3 regions of the Heyndrickxia sporothermodurans genome follow, and region 1 is predicted to be linked to each of the others. Evidence: riboswitches for the same ligand, from Rfam matches in the RefSeq annotation. Region 1 holds a riboswitch; each other region holds the start of a gene.

Region 1 (7,929 bases):
AGTCAGTTGAGATACCGGGCATGAAAACCGCACATTACGCCATTTTAATCGATGCTAGTGGGAGTATGAAAGCTTCTGTTGGTGGGAAATCAAGAATGGAAGTAGCAAAGGAAGCGGTTCTTGAATTCGCTGAGCAAATTCCGGAAAATGCCACCATTTCAATGCGAGTTTATGGTCATAAAGGCACAGGAAGTGATTCTGATAAAAAAATGTCTTGCAGCAGTTCAGAGAATTTTTATAATGGTCGCTTTGACAAGTCAAAATTTAACCAATCATTGAAAAAGGTAAAACCAGCGGGTTGGACGCCTATTGGTCTTGCGTTAAATAAAGTAAAAGAAGATATTCCTAAAAATACGGATGAGGTTGTCGTATATGTAGTAAGCGACGGCATTGAAACATGTGGTGGGAACCCAGTCAAGGCCGCAAAAGCGTTAGTGTCGGCAGATATTGAAACGGTTGTAAACATAATTGGGTTTGACGTAGATAATAAGGGGCAGAAATTACTGAAAAATGTGGCGAGTGCTGGAAACGGTGAATTTACGTATGTTAATTCGGAACGTGATTTGAAAAAGTATTTACGAGCACAATATGAAGAAATTCAAAAAGCATGGATCGAATGGAAGGAAGAAGGAAAAAGAAAAGCAATTGACTTAAAAGAAGAAAAGAAAACATTAGCAATAAACACGAAGGAAAGCATGAAAGAAAAAAGCATTCGTGAAAAAGAACGAATGAAACAAGCAGGGGAATATTTAAAAACGCGATTTGAGGATTACAGTCATCCGGCTAGACAATTATTCTCTAAAATTGTTAGTTATGGGGATAGTAAATGGAAGTATGCAGTCGATACAGGTAACCTTATGTGGAGAGAAGTTGTCGATAATGGCAATGATGAGTGGAGGAAATTTGTAGATGAGGGAAACAAAAAAATTAAAGAAACGATTGATAAGAAAAATGGAAACTAAAGCAAGGGACTACTAAAACAAGGGACTACTAAAACAACGAAAAGCACACTCGATAGGAAGAGTGTGCTTCAATATGAATCTATTCACCATTCAATGCCAATTGAATCATCAACTCAATGGCGGTAGGGATCGCATCTTCATCAATATCGAATAAAGGATGGTGATGCGGGTATTTGCTTTTTTCACTTTGCATGCCTACATTAATGAAGGCACCTGTTTTTTCCTTTAAATAATACGAAAAATCTTCAGCCCCCATGGATGGTTCCATTGGTTCAAACGCTTCTTCACCGAATATATCTTGGATCACCTTTAACGCATATTCACATGCTTCAGGGTGATTGTACAATGGTGGTGTCCCTTCGATAAATTGATAGTGCCCCTTAGCCCCAAAGCTTGCACAAATGGACTCTGTTAATTGAGCTGTTTTTTTGTTCATTAGTTCAGCAGCCTCGAATGTCATTGCTCGAATCGTCCCTTGTAGTTTCACTTCAGACGGAATAACATTGTAGGAATTTCCGGCCTGCATTCCACCGAAAGAGATCACGCCGGCATGTAATGGATGTAAATTTCTGCTGACAATGGACTGAAAGGCTTGGATCAGATGTGTCGCGATATAAATTGGGTCCACTGCGTCTTGTGGTTGGCCACCGTGTCCGCCAACACCTTCAATCGTAATATCGAAATCATCACTGGAGGCCATGGCAAAGCCGGATGCAAAGCCAATTTTGCCTAGCGGAAGCCTTGACATTAAATGAATACCATAAATCACATCGACTCCATCTAATACTCCCTCCTTGACAAGCTGTTGTGCCCCACTTGGTGACGCTTCTTCGGAACTTTGAAAAATAAATACAATATTGTTTTTCACTTGGTCGGGATGGCTACTCATCCATTTCGCAACGGCGAGTAATATCGCTGTATGGCCATCGTGTCCGCAACCATGCATAACACCGGGAACGGTTGATATGTATGGCTTGTCACCCTCTTCGTAAAGAGGAAGAGCATCCATATCGGCTCTAAGTGCAACCGTCTTTTTTCCTTCGGTGCCTTTAAAATAGGCGATTACATTTGGTTCCGAGAAACGTGAATCGACGGGAATGCCGAACTCAGCTAATTTCTCCTTTACATAAGCGGCAGTTTCAAACTCCTGACCTGACAGTTCTGGATGCATATGAAAATGCCTGCGTTGTTCAATTGTCCAAGCTTTTAAGGCTGAATCTACTAGTTTTGTCTGTAACATGATGAACCCTCCGAAATTCTTTATTGAGTATTTAATTAGACATAAGGTGCAATTCTTCCTGTTTCATGGATATTATTTTAAAACGGTCCATAATGAATTGCTTGGGCGATGAGTAGGAATACGACACTGATTCCGATCTCGATAAAAATAAATGGCAGTACCCATTTGAACCATTTCGTAAATGGAATGCCCGCGATAGCAAGGCCGGCAATTAATACCCCTGCCGTTGGAAAAATAGAGTTGGTGATGCCATCCCCGAGCTGAAATGCCAATACGGCTGTCTGTCTAGTTACACCAACTAAGTCAGATAGCGGAGCCATGATAGGCATCGTAAGCGCGGCTTGTCCACTTCCAGATGGAACAAGAAAGTTAAGGAAAAGCTGGACAAAAAACATTCCTACTGCGTTTAATGCGGGTGATAACTGACTTAAAAGGGAAGAAGCATAATACAAAACGGAATCCATTAATTTTCCATCTTGGAATACAACGAGAATGGCTTGTGCGAAACCGATAATTAATGCGCCACCAATTACTTCCTTTGCTCCATCCATAAAGCTATCCGCCATTTTGTTTGGATTTAATTTTCCAATGATTCCGATGAGGATACCGAACAATAGGAACAAACCGGCGATTTCTGTAATATACCAACCGAATTTTAAAACCCCTGTAATCAATACAACAAAGTTAAGTAAGAAAACAGTAAGGACCCACTTATGGCGAGTTTCTAACTTTACATCAGATGCAATTGTGTTTCCTTTTTGGAAGTTTCCTAGGAACCGTAGTTCAGGCTGTGCTTTAACTTTTTTGGCATAGCGGTAAACGAATAGGACTCCTGCGATATAAAATGTAGCAAGCAATGCCAGTCGGAGGCCAATGCCTGAGAATGTTGGTAATTCTGCAATGCTTTGTGCGACCCCAACATTAAATGGATTCATTATGGCACTCATAAATCCAATATTTGCTCCGAGAGAAACAATCGCAAATCCGACCATTGCATCGAATCCTAAGGCTATTGCCAGTGGGGTGATAATCGCTATATAGATGATAGTTTCCTCTGCCATACCCATTAAGGTCCCACCTGCTGCAAAGAACAACATAAGAACAGGAATAAGTAGCAGTTCACGATTGGCGAGCTTTTTTGAAATCGTCAGTATCAATGCATCAAGAGCACCTGTCGCCTTTAAAATACCGAAAGAACCACCGACCATTAATACGAAAAAGATTATTCCAGCACCTTGAATCATTCCCGTATGAATACTAGTGAATATTTTAAAAAAGCCAACCGGAGACGAGTCCGTCAAATGAAACGAATCAGGAACAACGATCGTTCGGCCATCCTTATCTACTCGATCATATTCCCCCGCAGGTACAATGTATGTTAATACAGCAGCAATAATAATCACGAAGAAAATAAGGACAAAAGCATTGATATTTCTAACGTTCTTCTCCTGATCTTGAGGAGGGGACTGATTTTTTGGTTTAAATTGAAGAAGAGTGTTGGGCATTTTGTAAACTCCTTTTTAAATAATTGATATGAATTTTTATACAACCAATTGTAATATATATTCATTGGTTATGCAAGAATAGTTTAATATTTTTGTATTACCAAAGAAAGCCTATCACTCTTATTCAAAAAAAGTATTGACAATTAATGATTAATTTTATAGTATTAAGTAAATTTTAAATTGAATAACTTATCCAGAGAGACTGAGGGACAGGCCCGATGACGTCCAGCAACCTTCTATATATGAAAGGTGCTAATTCCTGCAGAATGTTATCATTCTGAAAGATAAGGTTTAGATAGACGCTAACCACTTTCGGATGATTGTGGTTTTTTTTATTGTCTAGCGCAACCAACCTGAAAGAACATTTGCTTGTCGGGGCTAAGCAAGGCGCTTACGCTTTTCGTATTGGTTTTTGAAAGGGGAAAACAACATGCTTGTACTAGAAGATATCCATAAATCGTATGGAAAAGAGAATAAGGTTCATGCATTAAAAGGAATTAATTTGAAAGTAGAGAAAGGGGAAATCTTTGGGGTTGTAGGATTTAGTGGTGCTGGAAAAAGTACTCTCATCCGTTGTGTGAATTTATTAGAACGACCTACTGCTGGAAAAGTGTTAATCAATGGTGTGGATCTCTTATCCCTACAACCAAGTGAATTACGAAAACAACGAAAGAAAATCGGGATGATTTTTCAGCAATATAATTTATTGCATTCGAAAACCATTTTCCGCAATGTGGCAATGCCGCTCATTTTAGAAGGGAAACCGAAGGATGAAATTCAGAGGAAAGTCACTCAATTATTATCCTTTGTCGGGTTAGAGGATCACATGGATAAATATCCCGAACAACTATCTGGAGGGCAGAAGCAGAGGGTTGGAATCGCAAGGGCGTTGGCAACTGATCCCGATATTCTTCTTTGTGATGAAGCAACATCAGCCCTTGATCCGAATACGACGGAGGCCGTACTGGAGTTATTACGAAAGGTACGTGATGAATTAGGCATTACCATTTTAATGATCACCCATGAAATGAATGTAATACGCGATGTCTGTGATAAGGTAGCTGTCATTGAAAGAGGAATCATTGTTGAACAAGGCTCGGTAATCGACGTGTTTACTGAACCAAAAACGGCTATTGCAAGAAGCTTTGTGCGTACTGTTTTGAATGATACGATTCCTAAATCAGTACAAAAGCTGATTGAAGAAAGCAGCCAAGCGAACCCGCATGGCATTTATCGGATTATTTTTAAAGGTGCATCAACGAGTACACCATTGTTATCAAATACGGCTAAACAGTTTTCAATCGATTTGAATGTTCTTCATGGAATGGTAACGGAGCTCCAAGGGAAACCTTTTGGAAATTTAATTGTAGAACTAAAAGGAGATGCGGATGAAATCCATCGTGCCGTCCATTACATACAAGAGCATGATGCAGTAATTAAGGAGGTGACAGAAGATGGCTTTTGATTGGAGCTGGTTCTGGCCGGAATTTTTGACAGCTATAAATCAAACCTTCTATATGGTAATAGTCGGATTAATTATTTCGATTATTATTGGTTTGCCCATCGGGGTTGTGTTAGTTATTACAAGAGAAAATGGGATTCTTGAGAACAAAATTATTTTCAATATTCTTAATGTCATCATCAATATTTTTCGTTCCGTACCGTTCATTATCCTAGTCGTGGCCATTATCCCCTTCACCCGATTAGTGGTCGGAACGTCGATTGGGACGACGGCAGCAATTGTCCCACTTGTTCTCTATACAGCGTTTTATATCGGTCGATTAGTTGAAAACTCTTTACTAGAAGTGGATCACGGTACCATCGAATTAGCACAAGCGATGGGTGCAACACCGTGGCAAATTATCTGGAGATTTCTACTTCCCGAAGCCCGAAGCTCGTTAGTTCTAGCCTTAACGATTGCGACCATTGGATTAATTGGTGCTTCAGCTATGGCAGGAGCTGTTGGTGGTGGAGGAATCGGTGATTTAGCGATTACGTACGGATATAACCAGTTTAAGACCGAAGTAATGATTATTACCGTCGTCACACTAATCATTTTGGTTCAACTCGTTCAATCACTAGGAAATATTATTGCGAAAAAGTTAAGACGAAAATAAACCACATCAACGATTGTAAAAGGTCATTCTTTTTATAATAAAAAACTACATGGAGGAATCAGGAGTATGAAAAAACTAGCAATTATTTTACTCGGCTTACTAATTATTCTCGCCGGGTGTGGATCAAACAGTAGTTCAGGAAAAAGCGGGGACAGCAAAACAGTGAAAGTAGGTACATCGTCAGCAGAAGTTCCAACATGGAATCTCGTTAAAAAACTGGCAAAAGATAAAGGAATCAATATTCAAATTGTAAAATTTGATGATTATGTTCAGCCTAATCTCGCTTTAGACAGTGGAGAAATTGATATTAATGCATTTCAAACCGTCGTCTATTTTGATAGCTTCAAAAAGGATCGTAAATTAGATTTATCCGCAATCGGGACGACTAGCATTTGGCCAATGGGAATGTACTCTAAAAAAATTAAAGACATTAATGAAATCAAAAATGGGGACCAAATTATCATCCCGAAAGACCCTACGAATCTAGGAAGAGCCCTCTTGCTTATGCAAAAAGCTGGTCTTATTAAATTAAAAGATGGCTTTACTGGCGCCGGCGGAGTAGAAAATGTTGTTGATAATCCTAAGAATCTTAAAATTACACCGGTTGATGCAGGACAAACAGCTCGTGGCTTAGACGATGCAACAGCATCAATTATCAACTGTGATATGGCTATCAATGCCGGATTAAATCCTTCCAAGGACCCGATATTTGGTGAAGATGCCAGCAATAAAGCCTATGTAAATATTATTGCTGCCCAAACGAAACGCAAAAATGATAAGACTTTACAACAAATTGTGGATATTTATCACGATGACGAGGTGACAAGCTTCATCAAAGATCATTTCAAAGGTGCGGCAGTTCCGGTTGTTAAACCAGTTTCTTATTTAGATGACTATAAACAAAACTAAAATGATACGATGGGCTGTTTATTTCTATTAAACAGCCCTTATCTATTGATCGTTAGGAGATTACGAGATGAAACAGGAATCCTTTTTTGATGTCGCAGTTATCGGTGCCGGAACGATGGGAATGGCTGCGGGTGCTTTTTTAGCTAAGCAACAGGTAAAGACTTTACTGATTGATGCCTTTGATCCACCCCATCATCATGGCAGTCACCACGGAGGGACACGGATGATCCGTCATGCATACGGTGAAGGCCGGCAGTATGTGTCCTTAGTTCAACGAGCCCAGCAATTGTGGACCGAGTTAGAAGAGCAGAGTGGGTATAAAATATTTGAAAAAACGGGCGTGCTAGGATTGGGACCGAAAGATTCGGTATTCCTTCATGAAACCATCGAAGCAGCAAAGAAGTATAATCTGCAACTGGAAGTCTTATCCGGAAACGAAATTAAAGAAAAATGGCCCGAAATTCACCTTCCTGAACACTATATTGGTTGTCTTGAAAAAGAATCAGGACTTGTCTATAGTGAAAAGGCTATTCAGGCATATAAAGAAATGGCTTTAGAAAACGGAGCCAAACTTGTCACGAATTCGCCTGTCCTTGAAATCGAAATGGATAATGAAAATGGGATTAAGATGATTACAGCTGATGAGGAATTCTACGCAAAAAAAATCATCGTAACAGTAGGTGCATGGGCATCGAAGCTTTTGCCAAATCTAAAGCTTCCGATTCAACCCGTACGGAAAGTAGTAAGTTGGTTTAAAACACCAAAAGGCAAATTTGATATTGGCCATTTCCCATCCTTTTACGTAGATGATGTCGATAAAATGTTCTATGGTTTTCCAAATATTGATGGCACGGGAATCAAGTTGGGAAGAACAGACGGCGGGCAACCGATCGACCCTGATCAACATTCTCAAAATTTTGGAGCCTATGAATCGGATGAAGGGGAGCTTCGAGATTTTCTGCAAACTTATCTTCCTGAAGCAAATGGATCGCTAGTCGAAGGAAGGACTTGCTTAATGACCCAATCCAGTGATCATCATTTTATTATCGACACACTCCCTGAAAATGATCAGGTCATTCTGGCATGTGGATTTTCTGGACATGGTTTTAAATTTGCGAGTGTCATGGGTGAAGTGCTCAGTCAGTTAGCTGTGAATGGGAAAACGGAGCATGATATTTCATTGTTTGCTTTGAATC
Region 2 (7,929 bases), on a different contig from region 1:
ATATTATGGATAAAATGACCTATGAGAAATTGACAGAACAATTTTGGCTTTCGACACGTATGCCTGTGTCTAAAGATAAATCTGATTGGACGAAGCTTCCTGATCCTGAGAAACGTTTAGTAGAAAAGGTATTTGGCGGGCTAACGATGCTCGATACACTCCAATCGGAGAATGGCATTGATGCATTGCGGAAAGATGCAAAAACACAGCATGAAATCGCGGTACTTAATAATATTCAATTTATGGAATCCGAGCATGCGCGAAGCTATTCATCGATTTTCAGCACACTCAATACAAAAAAGGAAATTGAAGATATTTTTAGATGGGCGAGAGAAGATGATTTTCTTCAAACGAAAGCGCGTATCATTGATGAAATATATCAGAGCGGTACTCCGTTAGAGAAGAAAGTAGCCAGTGTCTTTTTAGAATCATTTTTATTTTATTCCGGATTTTACACACCATTATATTATTTAGGTAGAGCAAAATTAATCAACGTAGCAGAAGTCATCAAGCTAATTATCAGAGATGAATCGGCACATGGGGCCTATATTGGATATAAGTTTAAAATTGGTTTCGAGCAATTGACAGATTCGGAAAAAGAAGCGATGAAATCATGGACATACTCTTTGCTTTATAAATTGTATGAAAATGAAGTGAAGTACACAGAGTCCTTATATGACGAAGTGGGCTGGACGGAAGATGTCAAAGTTTTCCTTCGTTATAATGCCAATAAAGCATTAATGAATCTTGGTTTAGCACCACTATTCCCTGATACAGCAGATGATGTGAATCCGATTGTTATTAATGGATTATCTACCGGAACAACGAATCACGATTTCTTCTCAACAGTGGGAAATGGCTATTTACTGTCAGTTGTTGAGGATATGAAAGAATCAGATTATGACTATTAAACAGCTTAGCGATGGGGGCTTTTTGGGCAACCCATCGCTATTCTTTAGAAGTAGAGGAGAAAAACATGTCAACACAACAAATTAAGATTAAATATTTTGATGAAAAATTAATAAGAATCGATAAAATTGTCCAAGGTGACTGGTTAGATTTACGTGCAGCCAAAACTATCGAATTAAAAAAAGATGAATTCAAATTAATTCCACTCGGCGTTGCGATGGAGCTGCCCGAAGGATATGAAGCACATGTCGTACCTCGTTCAAGTACGTTCAAGAATTTTGGAATCATCCAAACGAATTCCATGGGAGTCATTGACGAATCTTATAAAGGTGACCAAGATCAATGGTTTTTCCCCGCATATGCACTAAGAGATACCGTAATTGAAATGAACGACCGCATTTGTCAGTTCAGAATTATGAAGAAAATGCCGACGGTAGAATTAGTTGAAGTCGAATCGCTTGGAAATGAAAACCGCGGTGGACATGGTTCTACTGGAACAAAATAATACATTTATCGAGGATGTTACATATTTTAATGACTAATATGTAATGTCCTTTTTTTATTTTAATTTTGAAAACCATGTACCTCAAAAACGCTGTATGAAGTACTTCATCTTTTAATTTTGAAAACCATGTACCTCAAAAACGCTGTATGAAGTACTTCTTGTTTTAATTTTGAAAACCATGTACCTCATAAATGCTGTATGAAGTACTTCTTGTTTTAATTTTGAAAACCATGTACCTCAAAAACGCTGTATGAATCACTTTTTCTTTTAATTTTGAAAAACATTGTACCTCATAAATGCAGTATGAAGTACTTCTTGTTTTAATTTTGAAAACCATGTACCTCATAAACGCAGTATGAAGCACTTCTTGTTTTAATTTTGAAAAACATGTACCTCATAAATGCAGTATGAAGTACTTCTTGTTTTAATTTTGAAAACCATGTACCTCATAAACGCTGTATGAAGTACTTCTTACTTTAATTTTGTTGATCAAGTTCCTCTTAAACATTATTGAAAACTCTACGACAAAACAAAACAGCCATAAAACCAGTAATCATACGGGTTCAAGGCTGTTTTTCCTCGTTTACAGCTAGCTTATTCTATTTAAATGTTAATCTTTCTAGGCATGCTATCTCAAATATTTTATCCATTCATGTTGACAAATTCCTCTCTAAACTGTATAGTAAACCCATAACTTAATATTTCGAATTTTCTTATCCAGAGAGGTGGAGGGACTGGCCCTTTGAAGCCTCGGCAGCGGACTTTTTTAAGTACTGTGCCAATTCCAGTAGCGTAAGGCTAGAAGATAAGAAGAGCAGGTAATGTATTCGTTTATACACCCCTCTTCTGTTTTCTAGAAGAGGGGTTTTTAATTTTAAAAATTATAAATGAGGTGATTTTATGTCAACGGTAAAAACAGACAATGAGCTTTTGAAGGCATTTGAGGTACTGCAAAAGAAGGAATGGGTTGATCTCACACATACTTTTGGCCCGAATTCCCCACATTTCTCAGCTTTTGACGATGCGGAGTTCACAACACTTTTCACCCATGATGACGGCTTTTTTGCACAAAGTTTCCAGTTCCCAGGTCAATATGGAACACATATCGATGCCCCGATACATTTCGTTCGCAATAAACGTTACTTAGAGGAGTTGGAGTTAAAGGAACTCGTTCTGCCTCTTATCGTAATTGATAAATCGAAGGAAGCGGAAGAAAATAATGACTATATATTATCAGTTGATGATGTCCTAAAGTTTGAAGAAGAGCATGGAAAAATTGAAGCAGGTACATTTGTAGCTTTACGTACTGACTGGGGAAAGCGTTGGCCAGATAAGGAGGCATTTGAGAATAAAGATGAAGAGGGAAATAGTCACACACCGGGATGGGGACTAGAAGCCTTAAAATTCTTATTTGAAGAAAGACAGATTAAAGCTGTTGGTCATGAAACATTTGATACAGATGCTGCTGTTGATTTCCACAAAAATGGTTCCCTTGTTGGTGAATACTATGTGCTTGAGCAAGATACATTTCAAGTAGAATTGTTGACGAACCTAGATAAGTTACCAGCCAAAGGAGCGGTTATTTTCAATATTAGTCCAAAGCCTGAAAAGGCAACAGGTTTTCCAGTCCGTTCATTTGCTATTTTGCCATAATGATAGATAAAAAAATACTTAAGGGAGAGAGAGTAAAATGACAAAAACATTAATTAAAGCTCCATTTAGAGCAGACCATGTGGGAAGTTTATTACGACCAGCAAGAATTCATAACGCCAGGAAGGATTTCCAAGAAGGGAATATTACAGCACAGGAACTCCATGAAATTGAAACTGACGAGATTAAAAAAGTTGTTGATAAACAAATTGAAGTCGGTCTGAAGGCAGTCACAGATGGAGAATTCCGTCGAAGATTTTGGCATACAGATTTTCTAGAGCATTTAAATGGTGTAGAAGGCTACATCCCAGAGCATGGCTTTAAATTTAAAGGGGAGGAAACCGAACGATACGATGTTCGGGTAGTTGGCAAAATCTCATTTAACCCACATCATCCACATATAAAAGACTTTATAGAATTTAACGAAATAGTTGGCGACCGTGCCATTGCAAAGCAAACGATCCCAAGTCCCAATCAATTATTTAATGCTGGTATTCGTAACTTAGAAGTTTATCCGGACATTGAAGAATATGCAAATGATATTATTCAAGCATATCGTGAGGCAATCAACGCCTTTTATGATGCCGGCTGCCGTTATCTTCAACTAGATGATGTCTACATTGCCGGTCTTAATGCTCCGGAAATCCCATTTAATGATAGCGGCTATTCTCGTGAAGAATTAATCGAATTGGCCTTACGCGTTGCAAATGGCGTACTCGAAGATAAACCGGAAGATCTAATAGTAACGACACATCTTTGCCGTGGTAACTACCGATCGAAATGGGCTTTTGAAGGAAGTTATGCAAAAATCGCGCCAACCTTATTTGCCAAGGAAAAAGTCAACGGATTTTTCTTAGAATATGATGACGATCGTTCGGGAGATTTCGAACCTTTGGAATACATTCCAAATGGCGGTCCCCAAGTCGTTCTGGGAGTCTTCACATCGAAGCATGGCACATTAGAAGAGAAGGAGACGATCAAAGCACGCGTGAAAGAAGCAACAAAATACGTACCATTAGAGCAATTATGTATTAGCCCGCAATGCGGTTTTGCCTCTACGCATCATGGGAATATTTTAACGGAAGAAGAGCAATGGGCGAAGTTGAAATATATTGTGGATCTTTCTAAAGAAATATGGGGTTAGGAAATACTTACTTAAATAAAGCAATTAGCAGATCAAATCGAATATGATTTGGTCTCTTATTTTCCACTAATATATCAACGATTATGGGATATTACTACTGTAATTAGAAAATTGTAGTCAACTTGTTGATTTTTTTTACTTATTGATGTCCTTTTGAGCAACCAAACATCATCAAAATAAGCGGATATTTTCCGGATAGCCAGCAGAATGGAGCTCAAATCGTGGTATATAAGCGGAATTTTTCCGATTAAGCAAAGAAAAATGACTTAATTTCACGTTTTTTGAGTGAATAGTCGGAATTTTTCTGTCTATTTAAGGTATTTTCAGTGCTATTTCTGAATTAAGAGAAATTTTTCCGCTTATTTATCAAACTCGATATACAATCCATCTAGGATGACATGCTTTTCACTCATCCGTAATGAATAATGTTTCGGTTTTAATACCATCATAAATATAGCAATAGCGATATTTAGAAGGACGTGAAAAAGTAATGACCGAACATAATATTCCGCTTACTGCTTCGGAAATGGGTTTTCTATGGACTCAATATATGAATGATAGTTTAGCTATTTGTGTCATGAAATATTTTAAAAATATTTGTGAGGATAAAGAAATCCATCCTCTTATCGAGAATTCCCTAAGTATAGCAGAAAACGACATCAACATTATTACGGAGATTTTTAAAAAAGAAAATTGCACAATACCAGTCGGTTTTACTGATGAAGATGTAAATGTAAATGCTCCGAGATTGTTTTCCGACGTATTTATTCTTATGTATATACAAAAATTAGAGATTGTTGCAATGGCGACTATTGGTATAGCAATAGGTGTTTCTGCACGTTCGGACGTAAGTGATTTTTTTAGAAATTTACTTGTTTCCGTTTCCGAATTACATGATAAGGCGAGAAAAGTTATGTTATCAAAAGGTGTATATGTCCGACCGCCGCATATACCAAGTCCGGATAAGGTTGATTATGTAAATAAACAAGGTTTTCTATTTGATTTTTTAGGTTCTCATAAACGACCATTAACAGCGATTGAAATTACACATCTTTACATCAACATTCAAACAAACGCAATGGGAAAAGCATTGATGGCCGGGTTTGCCCAAGTGTGTCACAATAAGGACGTCAAACAATTTTTTTTAGAAGGAAAGGGAATTTCCAACAAGCATATTAAAAAGTTTAGTTCAATCTTAGCTAACGGTGATCTTCCCACCTCTATGCCTTGGAATTCTTACGTTTCAGACAGTACGGTTGCACCATTTTCTGATAAATTGATGATGTTTCATACAATTACTTTGATTGCCGCAGGAATCGCAAATTACGGTACCGCTGCTGGGTCATGTGCACGAATGGATTTAAGTGCCTTGTATACACGCCTTTCAGCGGAAATTGCCTTATATGCGGAAGATGGTGCCAACCTTATGATTAAACATGCTTTTCTGGAAGAACCACCAAAAGCGGCCGACCATAAAGCACTTGCCAATAAGCCAAAGTCATAAAGCGTATCGGGGAAAAATTGAAACAACTTTGTATTATGGGTCTTCATTCGTGAAGACTTTTTTTATTTTTACAGTTTGAACGCTAAAAAACTATTTACATCGTTAAATAACGATGATACTATTTCATTAATGTAATAATAAATATTACACAAAATAATAAAAGTGTTATTTTTACTACAATGATAATCGATAAATTTTTTTCGCTTCTTTTGAAACCGTTATCATTCTATTAAGTAGAAAAATAGGTTTGAGAAGTTAAACATTTATCTTAAATAGGGGAGTGTATGCAATTGAGTCATTCAGCAACGCTTTTGTCTCAAGAAATTATTGCAAGGGCCAAAAAACTAAATACAACACTTATTTCAGATGCTCTAGGTTGTACTGGTTCAATGGATTACAAAGTTAAGCCAGTCTCGTCGGGGATGAAAGTAGTTGGAACTGCTTTAACAGTCGATATGAGAGCAGGAGATAATCTTTTTTTACATCAGGGAATTTACTGCGGGGGAGAGGGATATGTGCTTGTCGCAGATGGAAAAGGGCATACAGAAAATGCTTATCTGGGTGAGTTAATGGCCGGAGCAGCAAAAGCACTTGGTCTTGAAGGAATTGTCATTGATGGGCTTGTCCGTGATAAAGAAATGCTTAGTGAAATTGGGCTGCCAATTTTTTCAAAAGGTTTTATTCCTAATGGGCCATTTAAGGATGGACCTGGTGCTATTAATATACCAATTTCCTGTGCGGGAGTTACCGTTAATCCAGGTGATTTAATTGTTGGAGATGATGACGGAGTCGTTGTTGTCCCAAAAGATAAAATTGAAAACGTACTCATAAAAGCGGAAGCAAAACTTAAATATGAGGAAAAACGTCTGCAGATAATTGCTAGCTATGAGGAGAGAAGAAAACAAGGAAATACAGATAATATCAATATTGCCCCAGAATGGCTAGCAGAAAAAATGAGAGAGTTTGGATTTTAAAGGAGAGAAAAGAAATGAATTTAGGGTTCATTGGATTTGGGGAGGCAGCCTTTGAATTAGCGTCTGGCCTGTACGAGCAAGGAATAGGAAAGATGAAGGCATATGATCCACTTTGGATTGTGCCGGAATATAGCGAACTTATTCGAAACAGGGCTAAAGTGTCAAATGTGACAATGGTAGAATCATTATATGAGTTAATGAAAGAAGTAGAAGCTGTCATTGTTGCAGTACCTGCACATAAGGCGCTTGAAGTAAGTGAACAACTAATGTCACATGTTAACAATAAAAGCATTTATATTGATGTTACGGCTGCAAACCCGAAAGTCAAAAAGCAAATATCGTCAAATATAAGCAATTCCGGCGGAAAATTTGTAGATGCTGCGATGATGGGACCTTTGCCAGTTTATAAACATAAAGTGCCTATTCTTGCCAGTGGTAATGGAACGGATGTTTTTATTGAAATGATGTCTGTTTATGGTATGAATATCGAGAAGGTTAGCGAAATACCCGGTGAAGCAACTGCTGCAAAATTAATACGAAGCATTTATATGAAAGGAGTCGTGGGGCTGTATATTGAATTATTAGAAGCTGCTCACCATTTTAATGTCGAAAATCTTGTCATTGATTCACTGAGCGAAACGATTAACGGCAGAACATTTGAAGAAACAATGAATCGGCTCGTGACGGGAACAGCACTTCATGCAACTCGACGTTCCATTGAGCTTGGCGGCACAATTGATATGCTAGAATCAGCCAAGATTGATTCATCGATGTCCGTAGCAGCCAAAGCAAAAATTGAAAAACTTGCTTTATTAAATTTAAAAGAGAAGTATCATGGCGAAAAGCCTGATCACTGGCGGCAGGTAATTGAGGCATTTAAGGTTACAACATAAAAATTCAGTGACTAATTGAGGAGAAATAATTTTGAAAATTTAGAAAGAAGGTGCAGGAATGGGGATTGGAATATGGGCATTACTGGTATTCATTGGCATCATTATTTTTTGGAATCTGGTGCTAAAACGTAATATTGCAGAAGCAATGCTTGCAGGTTTTATTGCAACTTCTATGTTTGGGGGTACAAAATTCTTTGATTTAATATGGAGTGGTCTCCTCTTTGCTGCTACTAATGAAGTTTTGTACGCGTCTATCGCATTTGTGTTTATGGCGTATGTCATTGATCATACGGCAATCATCGCTAGTCTGGTAAAAATATTGAACTCTGTGCTTGGTCGTCTCCCTGGTG
Region 3 (7,929 bases), on a different contig from region 1:
TTAATCATCGTTCCTATTCCTAATGAAATATTGATGAGCTATGTTGGATTTCTTGTTTATCAACATAAATTAAATTTATATTTAACCATTTTATTTGGCGGTCTTGGCGGGATAGTGGGAGTAAGTATTTCCTACTGGATCGGTTATAAATTAGGTAAGCCATTTTTCAATAAATATGGAAGTAAAATTCATATGGGGCCAGACAAAATTGAAAAAATCGCAAAATGGAATAAAAAATATGGGAAGGGGCTATTACTTTTTTCTTACTTTATTCCAGGCGTGCGTCATATTACTAGTATCTTTTCAGGTATTACACGAATCCCTTTTAAAACATTTGCGATTTTTGCCTATATCGGGGTCTTTATTTGGGTTGGTACGTTCATTAGTTTAGGTAATATTTTCGGGCCAAAATGGGAGTCTTTTCATAATGAGGCGAAAGTATATGTTACCCTTGCCTGCATTGGCATCGGCATAATTTATCTAGCCTATTATTTAATTAAAACGAACAGAAAGAAAATTAAAGAAAATATCCTTTTATTAATTGAAAATACATTTAATCGATTCAATAGTTTTTTAAAAACAAAGCTAGTGATATTTGGGGCATTAATTGCTTTCATTGGTCTCATATTTTTAATTGTTGGAATGATTCAAGACTTTATTGCTAATGAATTTGAGCAGTTTAATTCGATTACAAATACGATCATTATGTATGCATTTAATGAACGTTGGAAACCTGTGATGACGCTTTTCAATTCTATGTCTAATTGGAAAGTACTTTTGGTATTCATCCTCTTTACTGCCGTTTGGATATCCGTTAAGGGGGGAATTAAGCGGATTGAATTCCTTTATTTTTTCCTGAGTATACTAGGGGCTGTCTTTTTAGGAAAGGGGCTTAATATTCTTTTCCATTACGTGACACACGGAAAAGAACTGTTTAGTCAATCCTTTCCAAATGAACAAGCATTAAGTTGTTCTATTATATATTCGTTTTTTATGTACGAAATCATTCGTCATAGTAAAAGTACTTTACTTAATTTACTCACTTTTTTGATCGTTATCTTTATTTTATTAGCAATCGCTGCGAGCGAAATTTATTTAGGGATCCATGTTCCGAGCGATTTTGCCGCCGGGTATGCTTTTGGTGGAGTTTGGGTATGTTTTATGATTCTATTATTAGAAGTCTCTCGACTGATTAAGTTGATTAAAGAAACGGATTTTAGTAAGCAGCCAAAATGATAAAGAGGTGTGTGAATTTTTTGTGATTACGAAGATTGTTAGGTCTAACTTTATTGGGTAACTTGGGTTTTAAAATAAGCGGAGAATCTCCGGTTATACTGTAGAATAGAGCTTGGTTTGGGGGATTTAAGCGGAAATTTTCCGATTAAGCAAAGCAAAATTACCCTTTTTTGCGTTTTTTGGGTTAATAGCCGGAAAACTTCCGGCTATTTAAGCTGTTTTCAATGCTATTATGCTCATTAAGGGAAATTTCTCCGCTTATTCAAATTCGTTTTAGCATCTAATATACTTGTCGTTTTGTTTAAAAAAAGACTTAGAGAAAAATACATCTCTAAGTCTTTTTGACTGTGAATTATGATTTTCCTTTATGCACCTCACAAGTAAACCCGTTAAGGTTGGACCGATTTCTTTCTGTTCATTAAATAGATTGATATTCGAGTCGTTTCTTTGTTGCTGAATGTTGGATGATGTCCACAAAGTCTTCAATCATCGCACTTGCGGTCGCCAACTTTCCAGCTCCGGGACCTTGAAGGGTAATTTTTCCGACTAAACTTGCTTCTATTGCAACGGCATTTTCAACACCTTCAATGGAATAAAGGGGATGATTCGAATCAACGATGATTGGCTGAACGGAAGCTACTAAAGAGTGATCATTGAAGGTAATTTCAGCAATATGTTTAAAACGTTGTCCTCGTTTTTCCGCTTGTTTAATCTGTTCCTGTGTGATAGATACGATCCCATCAATAATTACTTCTGACCAATTCGGTTGTTGATTAATGACTAATTGACTTAGTATCATTAATTTATAAAAAGCATCGATTCCGCTAATATCATTCGTTGGATCAGCTTCCGCATATCCCTTCTTCTGTGCGAGTTGGAGCGCTTTATCAAATGAAAGCTTTCGTTCTCTCATTTCAGTTAAAATAAAATTCGATGTTCCATTTAATATCCCTTGTATTTTGGTGATACGATTTACTTGTAATAGCTGTTTAATCGTTCGAATGATTGGAACTCCTCCAGCTGTTGTTGCTTCAAAGCCAATTTTGGTTTCATTTTGCTGGGCCCTTTGAATTAGTTCATGACCGTGATTAGCAAACATTTCTTTATTAGCAGTAACAACATGGATGCCTTTTTCAATGGCTTGGAGTAAATAGGATCTACTTGGTTCCTCTCCTACAATTGCCTCGAATATCACGTCCAAATCCGGAATATTGATGATATCCTCAAAATTGGTTGTCACAAGAACATTCGCATCAATCTTTCTCTCTTTTGTTTGATCACGAATGAGAATCGCGACAATCTCAACTTCTTTTCCCAATAATTTTCTAAGCTGTGTTTGATGTGAGTGAATGGCACTATAGACACCCTCACCCACCGTTCCAAAACCTAACAATGCTACTTTAATAACTGTCATTACAACCTCCCACCTGCCTTTACCAATCTTCAATTCCTTCATCGGGAAGGCATTTTATACATATCATAAACGGCACCACATATTTACTAGTTATGGAAATGCGGTGCCTGACACCTTCGATTAAACTGTTACACTTGTTGCTTTAAGAATGGCTTGGTTCAGATCGGCTGTGAGATCTTCAACGGCTTCTAGTCCGACGGATAAGCGAATTAGTTCTTCGGTTACACCTGAAACTTTTAATTCTTCGGCGCTTAACTGTTGATGTGTAGTCGATGCTGGGTGAATGATTAAAGATTTAGCATCTCCAACATTCGCTACGTGTGACCATAATTGAATATTATCAATGACTTTTCGCCCTGCTTCTCTGCCGCCTTTAATTCCGAAATTGACAATCGATCCGAAGCCGCCTTTTAAGTATTTAGCTGCTCTTTCATGTGATGGATGTTCTTCTAAACTTGGATGATTAACCCATGCAACTGCAGGATGGTTTTGTAAAAATTGTGCTACTTTACCCGCATTTTCAACATGCTTTTGTACACGCAAGTGTAATGTTTCCAAACCTTGTAATAATAGGAACGCACTATCCGGACTTAAACTTGCACCGAAATCTCGCAAAATTTGTACGCGTAATTTTGTTGCAAACGCCGCTTGTGGAACATCAACACCATAACGGAGACCGTGATAGCTTAGGTCTGGTTCTTTAAAATCCGGGAATCGGTCACTGTTCCAGTCGAATTTCCCACCATCAACTACAACACCGCCAATCGTTGTTCCGTGACCGCCGATCCATTTTGTAGCTGAATGGATGACCACATCTGCTCCCCATTTAATAGGGTTTGAAAGGTATGGAGTACCAAATGTGTTATCAATAATCAGTGGAACACCATTTTCATGAGCAACCTTCGCGACTTCTTCTACATCAAGAACGTGCAGGCTAGGGTTACCGATGATTTCAGCAAATACTGCTTTTGTTTTTGATGTTATCGCGGTTCTAAAATTTTCTGGGTCTGTTGCATCAACGAATTTTACGTTAATTCCATACTTCGGAAGGGTATTAGAAAATAGATTAAATGTTCCACCGTATAAATTTCCGGCAGCGACGATTTCGTCTCCTGCACCAGCGATATTTAGAATGGAGAAAGCAATTGCAGCCATTCCTGAAGACAATGCAACAGCAGCAGTTCCGCCTTCTAATAGGGCAATTCGCTGTTCAAACACATCAACAGTTGGATTGCCGATTCGCGAATAAATGAATCCTTGCTGTTCTAATGCAAATAAACCTTGTGCATGATCTGTATCTTTAAATACATAGGATGTGGTTTTATATACAGGAACTGTACGTGACCCTGTTGTTGGATCTGGTTCTTGCCCTCCGTGTAGTAATAATGTTTCGGGTTGAAATTGTTCGTTTGTCATTTTACATTCCTCCAAAGTTTTTGATTTTTTCTCTAGGCGAGCCGAGAAATTCCTGAAGTGTGATCGTTGAAGTGGGATATACGAAGGGAAGCAAAAAGCCCTCTTCATAAGAAGAGGGCTAATCAATAGGTTCCTCCCCTTATCTTTCAGATCTTTAAAGGATCTGTAGGAATTAGCACCTTTTCAAGCAAAATGCTTGAAGGTTGCCGGGCATCAAAGGGCCTAGTCCCTCCGCCGCTCTCGATAAGAGTGATTCATTTAGTTTTTTTAGAAAATTTTAAATTGCTCTTGTTTTGCATTATAGTAGACGAATTGTTACTTCGTCAACCTTTTTTTATAAAAATTTTTTCTAAGAATAGACGGTGACCGTTCCTTTCCGCGGGGAGGAAGTCGAGCCTCCTCGGCGCTAGCGCCTGTGGGGTCTCGACCTTTTCTCTATATCCCGCAGGAGTCAGGTTCCTTCCGCTCCAATCCACTCTGCGCTTTGTTAAAAGTAACAATCCTTCAGAAAAAGCGATATCATTTAAACCGATGCTTTAATGGCTTCATCAAATTGCTTAATGATATCCTCAGCATCCTCAATTCCAATCGAAATACGAACAACTTGTTGGTTGATTCCTATGTTCTGCTGTTCTTCGAGTGAAAGTGCTCGGTGGGATGTGCCTAACGGATAGGATACGGTCGTTTCAACTCCGGCTAACGTAGGTACAATTTTCACCCAGCCCAACGATGAAAAGAATCGATGGATGTCACATGTGTCAGCTAATTCAATTGTGACAATTGCCCCATTTCCTTTACTGGAAAGATCGGTGGGATAATAGACTTTTTTGATATTTGAATTTTGATAGAGTGCGTCTGCCAATTGTTTCGCATTTGCGGATTGACGTTCCATCCGTAATGCTAATGTTTTTATGCCGCGACAAGTTAGCCAAGCTTCAAAAGAACTTAAATTACTTCCGAGATTCACTACTTTTTGACGTGCTTTCGTCATTAATTCCTCGGAACCAACAACAACTCCCGCCGTCACATCGCTATGGCCGCCTAAATATTTCGTCGCACTATGAGCGACAATATCGATGCCCTCCTGATAGGGATTTAGCAAATATGGTGTGGCAAAGGTATTGTCTACCATTGTATATAAATTATAATCCTTACCTAGTTTTACTAGTGTATCAATCTGTTCCACACGTAAAAAGGGATTTGTAACCGTTTCGGAATATAATAGTTTTGTATTTTCCAGTATTGCATCTCGGATGGCAGTTTGATCAGCAAAGTTTACAAAGGATGTTTCAATTCCTAAATTTTTTAATTCTTCCTTTAACAAATGGTGTGTACCACCATAAATATCTTCAGCCGCAACGATATGATCACCAGATGAAACAACCGATAACAGACCAGCTAGTATTGCTGATAGCCCCGAAGAAGTAGCTACCCCACTTGGTGCCCCTTCAAGGTTTGCTACCATTTGTCCTAGTTCATCCGTGTTTGGATTGCCCGTTCTCGAATATAAGTAAGATTCATCACCTTGATAAAAACCTTCAAGCTCTTCTAATGAACTAAAAGTAAAAGCAGAAGTTTGAAAGATTGGTGTCGTTTTACTACGAATATGATTGGTCTTTTTTAATGAATGATGAACGATTTTCGTTTCAAATGATTGATCCACTTTGCCAGCACCTCTAACTATAGGATAATTTTAAATATTTTAAATTGTACGCCCGATCTATATTTTTGTCAAAAAAATGATAGGGTTATCCCTATCATTTGGCTGTTTTATAAAATTGGAGACAATAATCTTGAGACAGATTCCTTGAATCGAATCGATTTCGGTCGTTGCAAATAGTCCTCTAATGTTAATTCTCTTGATTTTTCCATATCTGCTTTATAAATCAATTCTAGTCTTTTAGAAAGATGATGGCTATACAAAAAGGCATTCACTTCAAAGTTTAAACGGAAACTTCGATTATCAATATTCGCAGTACCAACTGTTGCTATTTTCCCGTCAACTACGAGCATTTTTGCATGAATGAATCCATTTTCGTATATATATACTTTTGCACCTGTTTTCAATAATTCCCCAACATTGGAATATGTAGCCCAATAAACAAACATATGATCAGGCTTGTTCGGAATCATTAAACGAACATCCACCCCAGATAAAATCGCGATTTTAAGTGCATTCAATAGGCTATCATCTGGAATGAAATATGGAGTTTGCATGTATATGTATTTTTTCGCCTCATTAATCATCTTAATATAACCGTTTTTAATTTGCTCCCACTCTGAGTCAGGTCCACTGGATACAATCTGAACATCTGTGTAGCCGACAGATTGTATATCGGGGAAAAAACTTTCTTTATAACGAATTTCTTTAGCCGAGGCTTGATTCCAATCTAATACAAAACGTGTTTGCATTGCATAAACAGCTTTTCCCGTTATTTTCAAATGGGTATCCCGCCAATAACCGAATTTTTTATCCAACCCCAAATACTCATCACCAATATTAAATCCACCGATATAGCCAATACTACCATCGATAATCGCAAGTTTGCGGTGATTTCGGAAATTGACACGTAAATTCAGCATCGGTATTTTTGCAGGAAAAAATGCCGCGACCTCGCCACCGGCTTCAATTAATTCTTTAAAAAATTTCCGTGGAAGCTTTCGCGAACCCATGTCATCATATAAAAAACGAACTTTGACCCCTTCCTTGGCCTTTTCAGTAAGCAGTTCAACTAACTTTTGACCTAATGAGTCATTTCGAACGATGTAATAAACAAGATGAATGTGATCGTTTGCCCTCTTTATATCTTCAAATAAAGAGCGAAATTTGTCCTCACCATCAATAAAAATTTCTACCTCATTATCATGTGACATAATCGCATCATCATTAACTAGAAGCATATAAACTAATTCTTTATATTGCACAGTCCGCTCATCATGAAAGGGGAAAGAATTATTTCTTAACAGTTCAATTTGACGATGGGCGATTTCCTTTATTCCAATTTTCTCCTGATCTTTCCAATAAAAGATTCTTCTTCTGCTCAAGTTTTGTCCAAAAACTAAATAAATAATGAATCCTGCTACAGGAATAAACAACAAAACTAACAGCCAAGCCCATGTTGCACCTATGTTTCGCCGTTCTAGAAAGATGACGGCACCCGATAAAATAAAGTTTAAAATAAAAAAAAATGCCAATAAAATAGTAATAATTGTCATCTTGAACTCCTTTAACAAGATACGTTATTTCTTTTTGTTACGATAGTTTCGTACAGTATGTCCGAAACTATCGTAATTAAATAATTACCTATTTGAGAAATAGCGGAAACTTATTCCACTGTATCATAACACATATTTTAATTTCTAACATCATAAATACAAATACTAATTATTTACATGCAACAATCAGATAACAATAATTCCGCAAAAAAAAGAACCACATAAAGTGGTCCTTTCATTTAAAAATTAATATAGTTTCTAGGGTTTACAGCATTTGAATGGGATGCTGTCCATGGTCCGATATAGAATTCAAAATGTAAATGTTGGCCATAGGCTTGTCCAGTGCTTCCCATATAACCAATGACTTGTCCTTTTCGTACTGTTGCATTTTCACCAATGGTACGAGAACTCATATGTGCATAAACTGTCGTATAAATTTTTCCGTTAACAGAATGGGTAATGAAGATGCAATTTCCGTAACTTGAAGAAAAATATGAACGAGTTACTACTCCATCACCGGCAGCCACGATAGGAACTGTTCCTCCCTTAGCAATATCTATTCCTGAATGGAATCCATCTGCATCGAAAGAGCGTCTACCAAATTCAGAAGAAACATAGCCTTGTGCCGGACGTGTAAATGTTCCGGA

What was found. A riboswitch is a leader RNA that binds a small molecule or an ion and turns the genes downstream of it on or off. The one in region 1 is predicted to bind S-adenosylmethionine.
Region 2: it holds a riboswitch for S-adenosylmethionine, as region 1 does, so the genes downstream of both, B5V89_RS19415 (cyclase family protein) here and B5V89_RS12575 (methionine ABC transporter ATP-binding protein) in region 1, are expected to answer to the same signal.
Region 3: it holds a riboswitch for S-adenosylmethionine, as region 1 does, so the genes downstream of both, B5V89_RS01125 (O-acetylhomoserine aminocarboxypropyltransferase/cysteine synthase family protein) here and B5V89_RS12575 (methionine ABC transporter ATP-binding protein) in region 1, are expected to answer to the same signal.

What each region holds. Positions count from the first base shown of each region.
Region 1 covers NZ_NAZB01000026.1:27,888-35,816, forward strand. The annotation lists gene B5V89_RS12560 (vWA domain-containing protein) at 1-962, shown strand, start outside; gene B5V89_RS12565 (M20 metallopeptidase family protein) at 1,042-2,202, opposite strand; gene B5V89_RS12570 (YfcC family protein) at 2,280-3,707, opposite strand; SAM riboswitch class I at 3,894-3,998, shown strand; gene B5V89_RS12575 (methionine ABC transporter ATP-binding protein) at 4,138-5,172, shown strand; gene B5V89_RS12580 (methionine ABC transporter permease) at 5,162-5,824, shown strand; gene B5V89_RS12585 (MetQ/NlpA family ABC transporter substrate-binding protein) at 5,891-6,733, shown strand; gene solA (N-methyl-L-tryptophan oxidase) at 6,801-7,929, shown strand, end outside.
Region 2 covers NZ_NAZB01000085.1:7,535-15,463, forward strand. The annotation lists gene nrdF (class 1b ribonucleoside-diphosphate reductase subunit beta) at 1-911, shown strand, start outside; gene B5V89_RS19410 (dUTP diphosphatase) at 977-1,414, shown strand; SAM riboswitch class I at 2,125-2,226, shown strand; gene B5V89_RS19415 (cyclase family protein) at 2,315-3,067, shown strand; gene B5V89_RS19420 (5-methyltetrahydropteroyltriglutamate--homocysteine S-methyltransferase) at 3,105-4,208, shown strand; gene B5V89_RS19425 (DUF3231 family protein) at 4,699-5,712, shown strand; gene B5V89_RS19430 (RraA family protein) at 5,997-6,686, shown strand; gene B5V89_RS19435 (prephenate dehydrogenase/arogenate dehydrogenase family protein) at 6,701-7,579, shown strand; gene B5V89_RS19440 (TRAP transporter large permease subunit) at 7,638-7,929, shown strand, end outside.
Region 3 covers NZ_NAZB01000007.1:11,671-19,599, forward strand. The annotation lists gene B5V89_RS01115 (VTT domain-containing protein) at 1-1,236, shown strand, start outside; gene B5V89_RS01120 (homoserine dehydrogenase) at 1,655-2,650, opposite strand; gene B5V89_RS01125 (O-acetylhomoserine aminocarboxypropyltransferase/cysteine synthase family protein) at 2,771-4,066, opposite strand; SAM riboswitch class I at 4,203-4,316, opposite strand; gene B5V89_RS01130 (trans-sulfuration enzyme family protein) at 4,590-5,729, opposite strand; gene cls (cardiolipin synthase) at 5,837-7,282, opposite strand; gene B5V89_RS01140 (murein hydrolase activator EnvC family protein) at 7,522-7,929, opposite strand, start outside.